DNA from 4 places in the Methylosinus sp. H3A genome. Region 1 is predicted to be linked to each of the others. Evidence: predicted binding sites of a transcription regulator. Region 1 holds the regulator's gene; each other region holds the start of a gene.

The links. Region 1 encodes LexA, which represses DNA repair genes until DNA is damaged. Its sites were predicted from a motif close to TGTTCNNNNTGTGTTCNG; they were not measured.
Region 2: the regulator LexA is predicted to act here: its motif matches at 1,702-1,719, upstream of IY145_RS11985 (helicase-related protein).
Region 3: the regulator LexA is predicted to act here: its motif matches at 1,737-1,754, upstream of recA (recombinase RecA).
Region 4: the regulator LexA is predicted to act here: its motif matches at 1,059-1,076, upstream of IY145_RS23280 (YifB family Mg chelatase-like AAA ATPase).

Annotation. Positions count from the first base shown of each region.
Region 1 is NZ_JADNQW010000005.1:2,562,178-2,565,640, forward strand. It holds gene IY145_RS14940 (LLM class flavin-dependent oxidoreductase) at 1-606, shown strand, start outside; gene IY145_RS14945 (hypothetical protein) at 709-1,557, shown strand; gene lexA (transcriptional repressor LexA) at 1,698-2,402, shown strand; gene IY145_RS14955 (AsmA family protein) at 2,622-3,463, shown strand, end outside.
Region 2 is NZ_JADNQW010000005.1:1,917,509-1,920,971, forward strand. It holds gene IY145_RS11975 (glycosyltransferase family 2 protein) at 1-743, opposite strand, end outside; gene IY145_RS11980 (GtrA family protein) at 740-1,162, opposite strand; gene IY145_RS11985 (helicase-related protein) at 1,895-3,463, shown strand, end outside.
Region 3 is NZ_JADNQW010000005.1:1,988,156-1,991,618, forward strand. It holds gene lysM (peptidoglycan-binding protein LysM) at 1-1, shown strand, start outside; gene IY145_RS12290 (DUF3617 family protein) at 185-655, shown strand; gene IY145_RS12295 (c-type cytochrome) at 665-988, opposite strand; gene pyrE (orotate phosphoribosyltransferase) at 1,001-1,597, opposite strand; gene recA (recombinase RecA) at 1,907-2,986, shown strand; gene alaS (alanine--tRNA ligase) at 3,155-3,463, shown strand, end outside.
Region 4 is NZ_JADNQW010000005.1:4,381,457-4,384,919, forward strand. It holds gene IY145_RS23270 (hypothetical protein) at 1-12, shown strand, start outside; gene IY145_RS23275 (lytic transglycosylase domain-containing protein) at 51-890, opposite strand; gene IY145_RS23280 (YifB family Mg chelatase-like AAA ATPase) at 1,157-2,695, shown strand; gene IY145_RS23285 (ATP-binding protein) at 2,780-3,463, shown strand, end outside.

The sequences.
Region 1 (3,463 bases):
CTCGGCCTCGTCAATCGCCTGCTCTACGAAGACAAGGTGACCTTCACCGGCGCGCATTACGAGGCCAATGGCCTCAGCATCACGCCGCGCCCGCTGCAAAAGCCGATCCCCACCTATCTCGCCACCACCACGCCGGGGGCGATTCGCTATGCCGCGCGCAACGGTTTCGGCGTGATGGCGGGCCCGCCTTTCCCGATCGAGCAGATCAAGGAGACTTTGCGCATCTATCGCGAGGCGGCGGGGCCGGAGGGCGATCCGCGCTTCACCATGGCGCGCTTTTATTTCGCGGCTCCGCGGCGCGAGCAGGCGCTGGCCGAGGCGGTTCCCTTCTTCGCGCGTTTCGCCGAGCGCATGCGCGGCAATTTCGCCCGCCAGGACGGCGCGGCGCCGCCTTCGCTGACCGAGGAGGGGCTGCTGCAGCGCTCGCTGATCGGCGATTTCGACGAGGTGGCCGAGAAGATCGCCGCCTATCGCGAGGAGACGGACGCGCGGTCGATCTTGCTGAAGCCGATCTCGCGGGATGCGGAGAAGAATTTGCGCTCGCTCGAGGATTTCGCGCGCCATGTGCGGCCGATGCTGGGGGTGGCGGCGGCGGCGGCGCAGTAGAGGGGGATATTGTTGATTTTCTGGACGGTGGTTGGCGCCTTGCCGAAGGAAGAGACCGCGATCGCTTTTGGATGCTGAGATGGGTTGTTGTATGATCACCAAATGCAGAATGAACGAATCGTTGAAGTGTTGGGGCAGATCCGCGACTGGGGAGCTATCATTCCGTTATCGGCTGTCGTAGCCGGATTGGCATGGTGGACGAGTTTTGGAAAGGGAATAATTGTTGCTTCTGTGTTAGCTGTAGCAGCGTTTGCCGTATGTGCTCTAATGGCAATGAAGCTGCGACGGCCTAGTTGTGTAATTATCGGAATAATTCCACTTACTGCGTTGATTGTGACTTATGTATATCTGGAATATGAAAGAAAGAGTTCTATCTACGCTGTCTTTCGCGTGCGAGAGCCTCCTGATATTGAGTTGGGTGAAAGTATAGGTCGTCCGTACGAGGTTCAAAAAGTAATAACATATGCTCACGAGCAGGCGATTGTTTTGTGGGATGCTTCGTATTTATACATACTGAGGCCAGATCTTAAGATAGCAAAGCAAGAAAGTGATGCTGATTGGGGAAATCGGGACCATTACGCTGACCTGGAGTGGCTAAAGAAGAGGTTCAAGCCTCCAAAAGGAAAGCTGCCGCCATTTTACGGGGTTGCGAGGCATTGGGATGCTGATGAGAAGGGATGGCAGTGGATAGGGTGGCTAAATTGGTTTTGTTCTTATGCAAATGGCGGTGTCTACATCCAGGAATATAAAAACGGTTTCGCCATCGGTCCATTCGGACCTGCTCCCCACGTGTCGGACGGGCGAGTATATTTTCTGAAGACAGCAAAAAATAGAGGTAATGAAAGTAGCGATAATACGAATAGTGCTAAAACTAATGACGATGACCAAAGAGAATGGCGATCTGTAACAACAAGCATCGCTGCGGTTGAAGCGGATCGATGCGTCCCATAGACGCAAAATGTCGTCCGTCGGCTTGCAGAACGCACCGAGAACGCCTATCCTCCTGTTCATGATTTGTTTATGAAGGCGCGCCATCATATGCGCGCCGAGTGGAAGCGCGCCGCAGGCCGGGCGGCGCCGGGGGTTCTCCTATGCTGACCAAGAAACAGAGCGATCTGCTGCGCTTCATTCATGAGCGCCTGAAGGAGACCGGCGTGCCGCCCTCCTTCGACGAGATGAAGGACGCACTCGATCTGCGCTCCAAATCCGGCATTCACAGGCTCATTCTCGCGCTCGAGGAGCGCGGCTTCATCCGCCGTCTGCCCAATCGCGCCCGCGCGCTCGAGGTGTTGCGCCTGCCCGAATCGGCGACGCCCCGCGTCGCCGCGCGCGGCGGCAAATTCTCGCCCTCGGTCATAGAGGGCGCGCTCGGCCGCGTGCGGCCCGTCCCGGCCGGCGAGCCGGAGTCGGACCAGCAGGTGGCTATCCCGGTCATGGGCCGCATCGCCGCCGGCACGCCCATCTCCGCGCTGCAGAGCCGTAGCCACACGATCAATCTGCCGCCGGACATGCTCGGCGGCGGCGAGCATTTCGCGCTCGAGGTGCGCGGCGATTCGATGATCGAGGCCGGCATTCTCGACGGCGACGTCGTCGTGGTGAAGAAGCAGGACACCGCCGACACCGGCGATATCGTCGTCGCCCTCATCGACGAGGAGGAGGCGACATTGAAGCGCTTGCGCAAGCGCGGCGCTTCAATAGCGCTCGAGGCCGCCAATCCCGCCTATGAGACGCGCATTTTCGGGCCCGATCGCGTGCGCATCCAGGGCCGGCTGGTCAGCCTTCTGCGCAAATACTGAGGTCGGGCCCGCCGCCACGATCTCGCCGCCCTTTGCGGCCATGTTCCCGGCCTCGCGCGCTTCTCGCGCGCGGGCCTTTTCGCGCGGCGGACAAGCGAATAAGGCGTGTCTCGAGCGTATCGCGCCTCGCGTTCGGGCGCGCGCTGCGTCGCCCGCGGCCCTTGCGGCCGCCCCGCCTCTTTCTGCATGGACGATGGAATGTCTCACTCGACCGGCCCAATGCGCGAACTCGAAGGATCGAAGCCCATGGCCGTCGGCCGCCGTTTGCGTTTCGCTCGCCCCTCGCGCCGTGTGCTGATCGCGATGGGCGCCGTCGCCGCGGTGGCGCTCGGGGCGGCGCTCGCGCCCTGGACCTTTTCCACCAGCGCTCTGCTCGAGGAGATTTCAGGCCAGCTCAACGCCTCCTCGGGGCTCTATATCGCCGCCAAGGGGCGTTCGACCTTCTCGCTGCTGCCGCGCCCGCATATCACCATCGACAGCATCGCCTTCGCCGACCCGGCCGCCGCGCTCACCATCGAGGCGGAGCGGCTGCACGGCAATGTGCTGCTCCTGCCACTGCTCGCCGGCCGGCTCGAGATCGCCGACGTCGAGCTGATTCGCCCCTCGATCGAGGTCGATCTCGACCGCAAGCCGATGAGCTCCGCCGGCGCCGCCGTGCGCGCCGCGGCGGCGCGGCCGTCGACGCCCGCGGCCGAAAAGGCGGATCGCGCGCGGCTCGGCGGCGTCTCCATCGTCTCCGGCGTCGCGCGGCTCAAATATGCCGGCGGCGCGGAGACGCTCGACGATCTGGACGCGACGCTCGACTGGCGCACCGTCGGCTCGCCGGCGACGCTCGATCTCGCCTTCTCCTGGCGCGGCGAGCGTCCGCGCGCCATGCTGTGGGTGCTCAAGCCCGGCGCGCTGCTGCGCGGCGAGCAGACGCCTGTCACCGTGAGGCTCGATTCGGACAGCGTGCGGCTGGAGGCGGAGGGCTTCGGTCAGCTCGGCGCCAAGCCGCGCTACACGGGGCGCCTGACCGGCTCGTCGCCCTCGCTGCGCCATGCGCTCGGCCTCGCCAAAGT
Region 2 (3,463 bases), 640 kb from region 1:
AAGGCGTAGGCGAGCGCCAGAGCCGCTATGCCGAAGCCGAGGAACAGCAGCAGACGCAGCGGCGCCGGGGTGAAGGTGACGAGGCCGTTCATGCCCTGATCGACGAGCCGCAGCAGCGTGTTCTTGGTGACGCCGCGCCGCCGCTCGACCCATTTGTAGGGGACGCCGACGGCGGTGAAGCCGCATTCGAAGGTCATCATACGCATGAAGGGATAGGAATCGTCGATCGCGCGCATCGCCTCGACGACCTTGCGATCGACGAGCTGGTAATCGCCGACGCCGGGCGGCAAGGTGAATTCCGAGAGGCCGGTCAGCACGCGATAATAGAGCCCGCGCGCCACGCGCATGATCGCATTCTCTTCGCGAATCTTGCGAATGCCATAGACGATCTCGTTTCCGGCCTCCCAGAGCTTCACGAATTGCGGCAGCAGCTCCGGCGGATCCTGGAGATCGGCCGGTAGGAAGAGGAGGATCGCGTCGCCGCCGGCCGCCATCACGCCATTGAAGTTGGAGCGCATCGGCCCGAAATTGCGGGCGTTGAGAATGACCTTCACACAAGGATCGGCGGCGGCGATCTCGCGCAAAATTTCGACGCTGCGGTCGCTGGAGGCGTTGTCGCAGAACACATGCTCGCGGCGATAGTCTCTCAGCTCGCCGTCGAAGAGCGCCGCGACGCGCGCATGGCATTCGCGAATGTTGAGCTCTTCATTGTAGCAGGGCGTGACGATGGAAATGGTCTTCATGCGCCGCCGCCTCCCGCGCGGAAAACGAAGTCGCGATTGAGGAGATAGGAGAGCGTCGCGAGCACCGGCGTCAACGCCGCCTGAGCGAGCGCCGCCTCCGCGCCATAATGCTCGAGCGCGCGCAGCGCGAGCGCGTCGACGAGGAAGAGGGCCGCATAGACGGCGATGAAGCGGCCGAGAAAGCGCGAATCGCTGGAGCCGAAGACGAGGCGTCCGATCGACAAGAAATTGAATAGCGCGCCGAGCGCGGTGGAGACGCCGGCCGCGACGACCGAATCGAGCGTCGCGCGCCAGACGAAATAGAAGATCGCATAGCCGAAGGCGGTGTTCACCAGGCCCACCGCGAAGAATCGCAGCGCCCGCGCGCTCGGCGCGAGAGCGGCCGCGTCGAATCGGAAATCACGCTTGTCGTCGGCCAATTCGTCCGTCCATGCGCTCGGCGTCGCTGTCGCGGCGGATCATGGCTTACGAAAGGTTAACGCTCGGCTTACGCCGGCCGGTTCCGCAGCGGCGCGACGCGCGGCGCGGCGGATGCGCGTCAACCCTTTCCGCGCTCGCGAATCGCCGCGCCGGGCCTGCGAGCGCGCGGCGAGGGCGAATCGCCGCCGCCGCGAGCGCCGCGCGAGCGCGCCCAGGCAACCGAATTCGGGACGAAAAGGTAAAGGCGCGGCGCCCGGAGGCCTCGCGCGGGCGCGAGGGGCTCGCGATATATGGACGAATATGGGGCCGCGGCCTCGAGACCTCGCGCGAACGGCGCGGCAACGCCGCGAGATCGCCGATTCGTGCCCGCTCCGTTCCGGCATGATTCCAAACCTTAACGCGATGGTCGTCGCAACGTCGTGATTCGCATGTTGACAAGCCGCCAGGACGGAGTCCGCGTCGGACCTCGCGCTGCTCGCGGTCGATCCATGCTGCAAAATATGAGATTTAGAAGCCCTAGTGTTCGTGAGGCGGGTGAGAGACCATATCTCGAGCGAACAGAGCGTGACTCCGAGCTCGTAAGCGATTCGGCCGCGATTCGTTCGTCGCCTGTTCGAAGTCTGAAATGGCGTCGTCTCCGCTGTTCTAATCCGGGACGTGCGCCGCTATCGATTCTGGCGTGGGCTCGCGTCAGGGCTCCAGGTGAAATATAACGCAGAGCCATGGGCCCTATGCTCACCGCCAAGAGACCGGCCGCGCCGGGCGTCCGTCCGTCGACCGCCGGCGTCGCCGCCGTTCTGGGGCCGACCAACACCGGCAAGACTCATCACGCCATAGAGCGGATGCTCTCCTATCCGACGGGCATGATCGGCCTGCCGCTGCGCCTCCTCGCGCGCGAGGTCTATGCGCGAGTGGCGGAGCGTGTGGGGTCGGACAATGTCGCGCTCATCACCGGCGAGGAGAAGATAAAGCCGCGCGCGCCCGCCTATTGGGTCTCGACCGTCGAGGCGATGCCGCGCGATCTCGATGTGGATTTCGTCGCCGTGGACGAGATTCAGCTCGCCGCCGATCTCGACCGCGGCCATGTCTTCACCGATCGCCTGCTCTATTGGCGCGGCCGCGTCGAGACGCTGCTGATCGGCGCGGAAACCATGCGCTCGCTGATCGAGCGGCTGTTGCCGGGCGTTCCCATTTTCACGCGGCCGCGGCTGTCGCATCTGAGCTTCGCCGGCGAGCGCAAGCTCGCGCGCCTGCCGCCGCGCAGCGCCATCGTGGCCTTCTCCGCCGAGGACGTCTACGCCATAGCGGAATGGATCAAGCGTCAGCGCGGCGGGGCGGCCGTCGTGCTCGGCGCGCTCTCCCCACGCACGCGCAACGCCCAGGTCGATCTCTTTCAGAACGGCGATGTCGATTACATCGTCGCCACCGACGCCATAGGCATGGGCCTCAATCTCGATGTCGACCACATCGCCTTCGCCTCCGACCGCAAATTCGACGGCTGGCGCCATCGTCGCCTCACCGCCGGGGAATTGGGCCAGATCGCCGGCCGCGCCGGGCGCAATATGAACGACGGGACGTTCGGCTCCACCGGCCGTTGCCCGCCCTTCGACGAGCAGACGGTCGAGGCGCTGGAGAATCACTGGTTCGATCCGCTGGTCGCGCTGCAATGGCGCAACGCCGATCTCGATTTCGAATCGATCGAGGCGCTGGTCGAATCGCTGGAGCGCGCCTCCCCCGACGAATGCCTGCTGAGGGCCCGCACCGCCGAGGATCAGATGGTGCTGGAAGTCGCGGCGCGCGACGAAACTGTGCAGCGCAACACGAAAACCAGAGCCGATATTATGAGACTCTGGGACGTGTGCCAGATTCCCGATTATCGTAAGACCTCGCCCGCCGCCCATACCGAGCTCGCGCTCGCCGTCTATGGCTATGTGGTGCGTCGCGGATTGATCCCAGGCGATTGGTTCGCAAAGCAAATCGCCGCCGTGGACCGTATCGACGGCGACATTCACACCCTGTCCGCGAGGCTCGCTCAGGTGCGGACCTGGACATTCATCGCCAACCGATCCGGCTGGCTCGAGAATCCAGAGCATTGGCAGAGCGTCGCTCGTCAGGTAGAGGACAGTCTGTCCGACGCGCTGCACGAACGCCTCACGCAGCGTTTCGTCGATCGCCGCACCAGTGTGCTGATGCGCCGCCTGAGAGAGAATGCGATGCTCGAAGCCGAAATCACTACTGCCGGCGACGTAATGGTCGAAGGTCAGCATGTCGGACAGTTGCAGGGATTTCGCTTCACCGCC
Region 3 (3,463 bases), 570 kb from region 1:
ACGCCTTGTCGCGCGGCTTCCCTCGAGGAAGCCGCGCGACACGCGGGAAAAACCGAACGCGAGCGCGGGAGCAAATCTCGAGCGCCTGCATCTTCTCCCCTCGATCGCGAGTTGCCTGGAAGACGCCAGCGCCGCATATTTCGCGCCCTGGCCGAGGCCATATCGTCTGAGATCGAGGCGAAGCGTGAGCGTCCACACCGATCGTCATCTGCGCTTTGCGACATTGGTCGCCGCAATTTTGTCTCTCGCGTCGAACGCGAACGCGCAAACGTCGCAAGCGCCGAGCCCCGCGGCCGAGCTGCCGCAGCGCCGGCCGGGCCTGTGGCGAATCTCCACGATATCGCCGGAAGTGGGCCTGCAGACGCATGAGGCGTGCATCGAAGCCGGGGACGGCATCCTCGGAGCCGCGCGAGAGAATTGCTCGAAGCCGACCGTCGAGTCGGCTGGAGGCGAGGTCATCGTCACATTTTCTTGCGATCTCCGCGGCGCGCGTGAAACGACGAGCCTCCTCATCACGGGAGATTTCACGAGCTGGTATCGCGCCCAATCGAAAATCACGCTCACGCAAGCCGGCGGCGTCACGCGAGAACGCTCGGGCTTCACCATAGACGCAAAATTTCTCGGCCCCGAATGCCCCAAACCGCCTGCGCGCTGACGTCGCCGGTCACTTCTTCGGCGCAAGGCCGACGATATAGGCGGAGAGCGAATCGATCTCGTCCGGCGTGAGGATGAGATTGGGCATTTGCCGATGCGAGCTGCGCAAAAAGACCTTGATGGCGAGCTCGGTCGTCGAGGGCATGCGCGCCACATCGACGAAGCTCGGCGCTTTGGCGGCCTCGTCCTTGGCCGGCGTCTTGTCGTCTATGCGGTGGCATTCGACGCAGAGCGAAGCGGCGAGACGCCGCCCCGCCGCCGGATCGGTCGATTGCGCGGCGGCCGGCGCCGCAATGGCGAGCAAGCCCAAGAACGTCGGCGTCGCGTAATTCATTCGGCTCTCCCCTCAGATCGTGAAATCGCCCCGCTTGAAGATCGACACCAGCGTGATTCCTTGCTCGGCGAGCTTTTCGGCGGCGCCCTCCTCGCGGTCGATGACGACCAGAGCGCGCGTGGCTCGCGCCTGCGGGTGCTCCTCCTTCATGCCGGCGATCGCTTCCAATATAGAGCCGCCCGTCGTCGCCACATCGTCCACGATCAGCGCCTCGCCGCCCTTGGGCACATAGCCGTCGATGCGCTCCCGCGCGCCATGCCCCTTGGCCTCCTTGCGCACGAAAAAGGCCTCGACCGGCGCGCCCTTGGCAAAGCTCACCGCCGCGATCGCCGCCACCATCGGCACCGCCCCCACGGCGAGGCCGCCGACGCCGGCGATCGACTGCGCCTTCATATAGTCCACGACGATGTCGGCGATGAGATGCGCGCCCTCCGGCAGCATGGTCGTCTGGCGGGTCTGGAAGAGATAATTGCTCTTGCGGCCCGAGGAGAGCGTGAAATCGCCGCGCAGCAGCGAATGCGTGTCGATCAGCCGATGCAGCCGCGCCCAGCGCGGATCGGCGGGATCGAGGACGGCGTCGGGACGGGTGGGCGCGCGCGTGTCGCTCATAGGCTGTCGAAACTCCGCTGTCGATCGATGAAAAACGCCGGGAGCCGGCTCGGAACCCTTATGCCGAGGAACTCGCGGACTTCAAGCCGGTTCCATCCCCCGCTGTCGGCGTCGGCACGGGGATCACGAAAAATCCGTGCGGAACAAAAAAAGAACTTGGCGATGAGAACAAATGGGATACACTCTGCCCATCCGAACTTCGCGTCCGACACCGATCCGATCATCACAAGTCTTTCGCCGCTCTCCCGCTTCCGGGCCGCATCTCGCGTTGCGCCTGCCGCCCTGCCTGTGCCAGAAGGAATCATCGCCGTGAGCCAAGCCAATCTCCGCCTCGTGGAAGGAACCTCCGTGGACAAGACCAAGGCGCTGGACGCCGCTTTGTCGCAGATCGAGCGGGCCTTCGGCAAAGGCTCGATCATGCGGCTCGGCAAGAATCAAAAGGCCGTCGAGATCGAGACCATCTCCACCGGCTCGCTCGGGCTCGACATAGCGCTCGGCGTCGGCGGCCTGCCGCGCGGCCGCGTCGTGGAGATCTACGGGCCGGAATCATCGGGCAAGACGACGCTGACGCTGCATGTGATCGCCGAGGCGCAGAAGAAGGGCGGCGTCTGCGCCTTCGTCGACGCAGAGCATGCGCTCGATCCGGTCTACGCCCGCAAGCTCGGGGTCAATCTCGAGGAATTGCTGATCTCGCAGCCGGACACGGGCGAGCAGGCGCTGGAGATCACCGACACTCTGGTGCGCTCCGGCGCGGTGGATGTGCTCGTCGTCGATTCGGTCGCCGCGCTGACGCCGCGCGCCGAGATCGAGGGCGAGATGGGCGATGTGCAGCCCGGCCTGCAGGCGCGTCTGATGAGCCAGGCGCTGCGCAAGCTCACCGCCTCCATCTCGCGCTCCAACACGCTCGTCATCTTCATCAATCAGATCCGCATGAAGATCGGCGTGATGTATGGCTCGCCGGAGACGACGACCGGCGGCAACGCCTTGAAATTCTACGCCTCCGTCCGGCTCGACATTCGCCGCATCGGCTCCATCAAGGACCGCGACGAGGTCACCGGCAACCAGACCCGCGTCAAGGTCGTCAAGAATAAGGTCGCTCCGCCTTTCAAGCAGGTCGAGTTCGACATCATGTATGGCGAGGGCATCTCCAAGGTCGGCGAGCTCGTCGATCTCGGGGTGAAGGCCGGCGTCGTCGAGAAATCCGGGGCCTGGTTCTCCTATGACAGCCAGCGTCTCGGCCAGGGCCGCGAGAACGCCAAGACCTTCCTCAGGCAGAACAAAGAGGCCGCAGAGCGGATCGAGCAGGCGATCCGCGAGAATTCCGGCCTCATCGCCGAGCGCATCCTCGACGCTGGCGGCGAGGAGGATGGCGCTGGCGCGGAGGAGTAGCGCGCCGCTCATTGTGCGTCTCGCGGCCGCGCGGTGTTTCACTTCGCCGGCAAATGCTCTAGAAGGGCTCGGTTCGCGCCGGGCCTTTTCCTTATTCCCAGCGACGGTTACGGCCGAGCGCGCGTTCGAGGGCGATTTGAGCCGAACCAGCGGGCGACAAGAACCGACATGAGTGGCGTCAACCAGATCCGTTCGACCTTTCTCGACTATTTCTCGCGCAATGGGCACGAGAAGGTCGCATCCTCGCCGCTCGTCCCGCAGAACGACCCCACGCTGATGTTCACCAACGCCGGCATGGTGCAGTTCAAGAATGTCTTCACGGGTTTCGAGAAACGTCATTACGCGCGCGCGACGACGGCGCAAAAATGCATGCGCGCCGGCGGCAAGCACAATGATCTCGACAATGTCGGCTATACGGCGCGCCATCTGACCTTCTTCGAAATGCTCGGAAATTTCTCCTTCGGCGATTATTTCAAG
Region 4 (3,463 bases), 1.8 Mb from region 1:
CCCGCGGAGTAATCCACCGCGCGCTGTCCAAGTCTGTCAGTCCAAGTCTGTCAGTCGCCGGCGCCTTTGATCTTGTCGGCGAGCAGGGCGATGGTCTTGGAATAGACCTTCGCCTTGTTCCATTCGAGCAGCGCCGGGAAATTGGGCTCGCCCTCGTCCCAGCCGGCGCCCGGCTTCCAGCCGGAGCCTTGCAGAAAATTGGCCGTGGAGGCGAGCACATCGGCCGTATCGTGAACGAGATCGCGCTTGCCGTCGCCGTCGAAATCGACGGCGAATTTCAGATAGGACGAGGGCATGAACTGCGTCTGGCCGATCTCTCCGGCCCAGGCGCCGCGCATTTGCGCAGGGTCGAGATCGCCGCGTTGGACGATGCGCAGAGCGTCGAGCAATTCGGCGCGGAACCTGTCGGAGCGGCGGCAATCATAAGCGAGCGTCGCCAGAGCGCGAATCGTCGAGAAATTGCCGAGATAGGCGCCGAAATCCGTCTCCAGCCCCCAGATCGCGACGAGAACCGGCCCCGGCACGCCATATTTCTGCTCGATCCGCTTGAACAGCGCCGCATGTTTGAGCAACAGCGAGCGCCCCTTGCTCACGCGGAAGGAATTGGCCATGCGGGCGGAGAATTGCTCGAAGGTCTGGCGAAACACCTTCTGCCCGCGGTCATGCGAGATCACCGAACGGTCGTAGAACACGTCGGCGAGCGCCGAATCGATCGCCGGCTTGGCGACTCCCGCCGCCGCGGCCTCGCGCCGGAAACCCTCGAGCCAGGGCTCGAAGCCCTCGCCATTGCGTCCGCATTCGGCCGCCCGCCCGCTCGCCGGGGCGAGCCCCAGCACGAACGCCAGAGCCGCGACGCCGAGCGCCGTAATCATTCGATTCTTCTGAGACATCTCGCGCTTTCCCATCTCTCGGGCGAAGCCCGCCGCGGCTCTTTAGTCCATGAGAGCGCGGCCGCAGCATGGCGACGCTTTCGCAAATCTCAAAAATATCGGGTCGAACTTTCGGCGCAGACTAGCTCGCGCCGGTTAGCGGGCCGTTGCCGAAGCGCGGCGAAATTTCGTTCTCATATTGTTCTTGCCGTGGCGAGACGCCGCGTCTACTATGGCGACGTCCGCGTTGGAGCGCTTTCTTTCTGCTCGGAGTCGGAGCTTTCGCCATGGTGGTCAGGGTCTCGACGGTCGCCTTCGAGGGGATCGAAGCCAAGCCGGTCGACGTTCAGGTCCAGATCGCCAGCGGCAATGTGGTGTTCACCCTGGTCGGCCTTCCCGACAAGGCGGTCGCCGAATCGCGGGAGCGGGTGCGGGCGGCGCTCGTCGCCTCCGGCCTCGCGCTGCCGGCCAAGCGCATCACCGTCAATCTGGCGCCGGCCGACATGCCCAAGGAGGGCAGCCATTACGATCTGCCGATCGCGCTCGGCGTGATGGCGGCGATCGGCGCCATCCCTTCGGACGCGCTGGACGGCTATACGGTGCTCGGCGAATTGGGGCTCGACGGCGCGATCGCGCCGGTCGCCGGCGTGCTGCCCGCGGCCGTCGCCGCCAATATGCGGGGCCATGGGCTCGTCTGTCCGCGCCAATGCGGGCCGGAGGCCGCCTGGGCGTCCAACGAGATGGAGGTGATCGCGCCGCGCTCGCTGATCCAGCTCGTCAACCATCTGAAGGGAACGCAGGTTCTCGCGCGGCCGGAGCCAGCGGTGCGCGCCGCCGCGGCGGACCTCCCGGACCTCGCCGACATCAAGGGCCAGGAGAGCGCCAAACGGGCGCTGGAGATCGCCGCCGCCGGCGGCCACAATCTCTTGATGAACGGCCCGCCCGGCGCCGGCAAATCCATGCTGGCGGCGCGGCTTCCCTCCATTCTGCCGCCGCTGTCGCCGCGCGAGCTGCTCGAAGTCTCGATGATCCATTCCGTCGCCGGCGAGATCGCGGGCGGCGAGCTCACCGATCGGCGCCCCTATCGCGCGCCGCACCATTCCGCCTCTATGGCGGCGCTGGTCGGAGGCGGCGCCCATGCGCGTCCGGGCGAGATTTCGCTCGCCCACAATGGCGTTCTGTTCCTCGACGAATTGCCGGAATTCCAAGCGCAGGCGCTCGACGGTCTGCGCCAGCCGCTGGAGACCGGCGAGGTCGCCGTCTCGCGCGCCAATCACCGCGCTGTCTATCCCGCCCGCTTCCAGCTCGTCGCGGCGATGAACCCGTGCCGTTGCGGCTATGCGCTCGAACCGGGCTTCGCCTGCCGCCGCCAGCCCAATGAACGCTGCCTCGCGCAATATCAGGCGCGGCTCTCCGGCCCGCTGATCGACCGTTTCGATCTGCGGATCGAGGTTCCCGCCGTGTCGGCGGCCGATCTCGTTTTGCCGCCGCCGGCCGAGGGCTCGGCCGAGGTCGCGGCGCGCGTCGCCGCGGCCCGCGACCGCCAGCGCCGGCGCTATGAAAAGCTCGGTCTCGCCGGCTCCACCACCAATGCGAGCGCTCCGGCGAGCGCGATCGACAAGGCCGCCGCGCTCGACGCCTCCGGGACGGCGCTGATCCGCGACGCCGCCGAACGCCTCGGGCTCTCGGCGCGCGGCTTTCACCGCGCGCTGAAGCTCGCCCGCACCATCGCCGATCTCGACAATTCGGACGCGATCGCGCGCCGCCATCTCGCCGAAGCTCTCGCCTATCGAGGCGGCTCCGCCGGAGCGCGCGCCGCCGCCTGAGCTCACGCCCTGCCGATCAATTCATACTTTTCTCGCGATTGTCGTGAAATAACCGCCTTCATCGAATGGTTTTGGACGCTCCGTATGCCCCCTGTCCCCAATTGCGTCTTCGTCGCCTTCGCTTTCCTCGTCACGCTCGTCGCGGCCGGCTGGCTCTGGTTTCTGCGCGCGCGCCGGGCGCTGCGCCGCCGGGCCGTGGAGACCGAGCTCGAAGGATTGCGCGATGAAATCTGGGAGCTGCGCGCCGCCGCCGCCGCGCGCGACCGCGCCGAGGCGGCGAGCCAGGCCAAATCGCGCTTCCTCGCCACGGTGAGCCATGAGATCCGCACGCCGCTCAACGGCGTGCTCGGCCTCGCGCAATTGCTGGCGGCGACGCGGCTCGACGCCGAGCAGGCGAGCTATGTCGACGCGATCGCCGCCTCCGGCCGTTCGCTCGCCCAGCTCATCGACGATATTCTCGATTTCTCCAAGATCGAGGCGGGCAAGATCGAGCTCGAGGTCGAGCCTTTCGCTCTGACGCCGCTCGTCGAAGGCGTCGTGGAGCTGCTGGCGCCGCGCGCGCAGGCCAAGCATCTCGAGATCGCGAGCTATATCGCGCCGGACGCGCCGGAGACCGTCGCCGGAGACGCCGCGCGCGTGCGCCAGATTCTCGTCAATCTCGCCGGCAATGCGGTGAATTTCACCGCGAGCGGCGGCGTCGGCCTCAGCGTCGAGCGCGACGCCAAAGGCGCGCTCGTCTTTCGTGTCGCCGACACCGGGCCGGGGGTC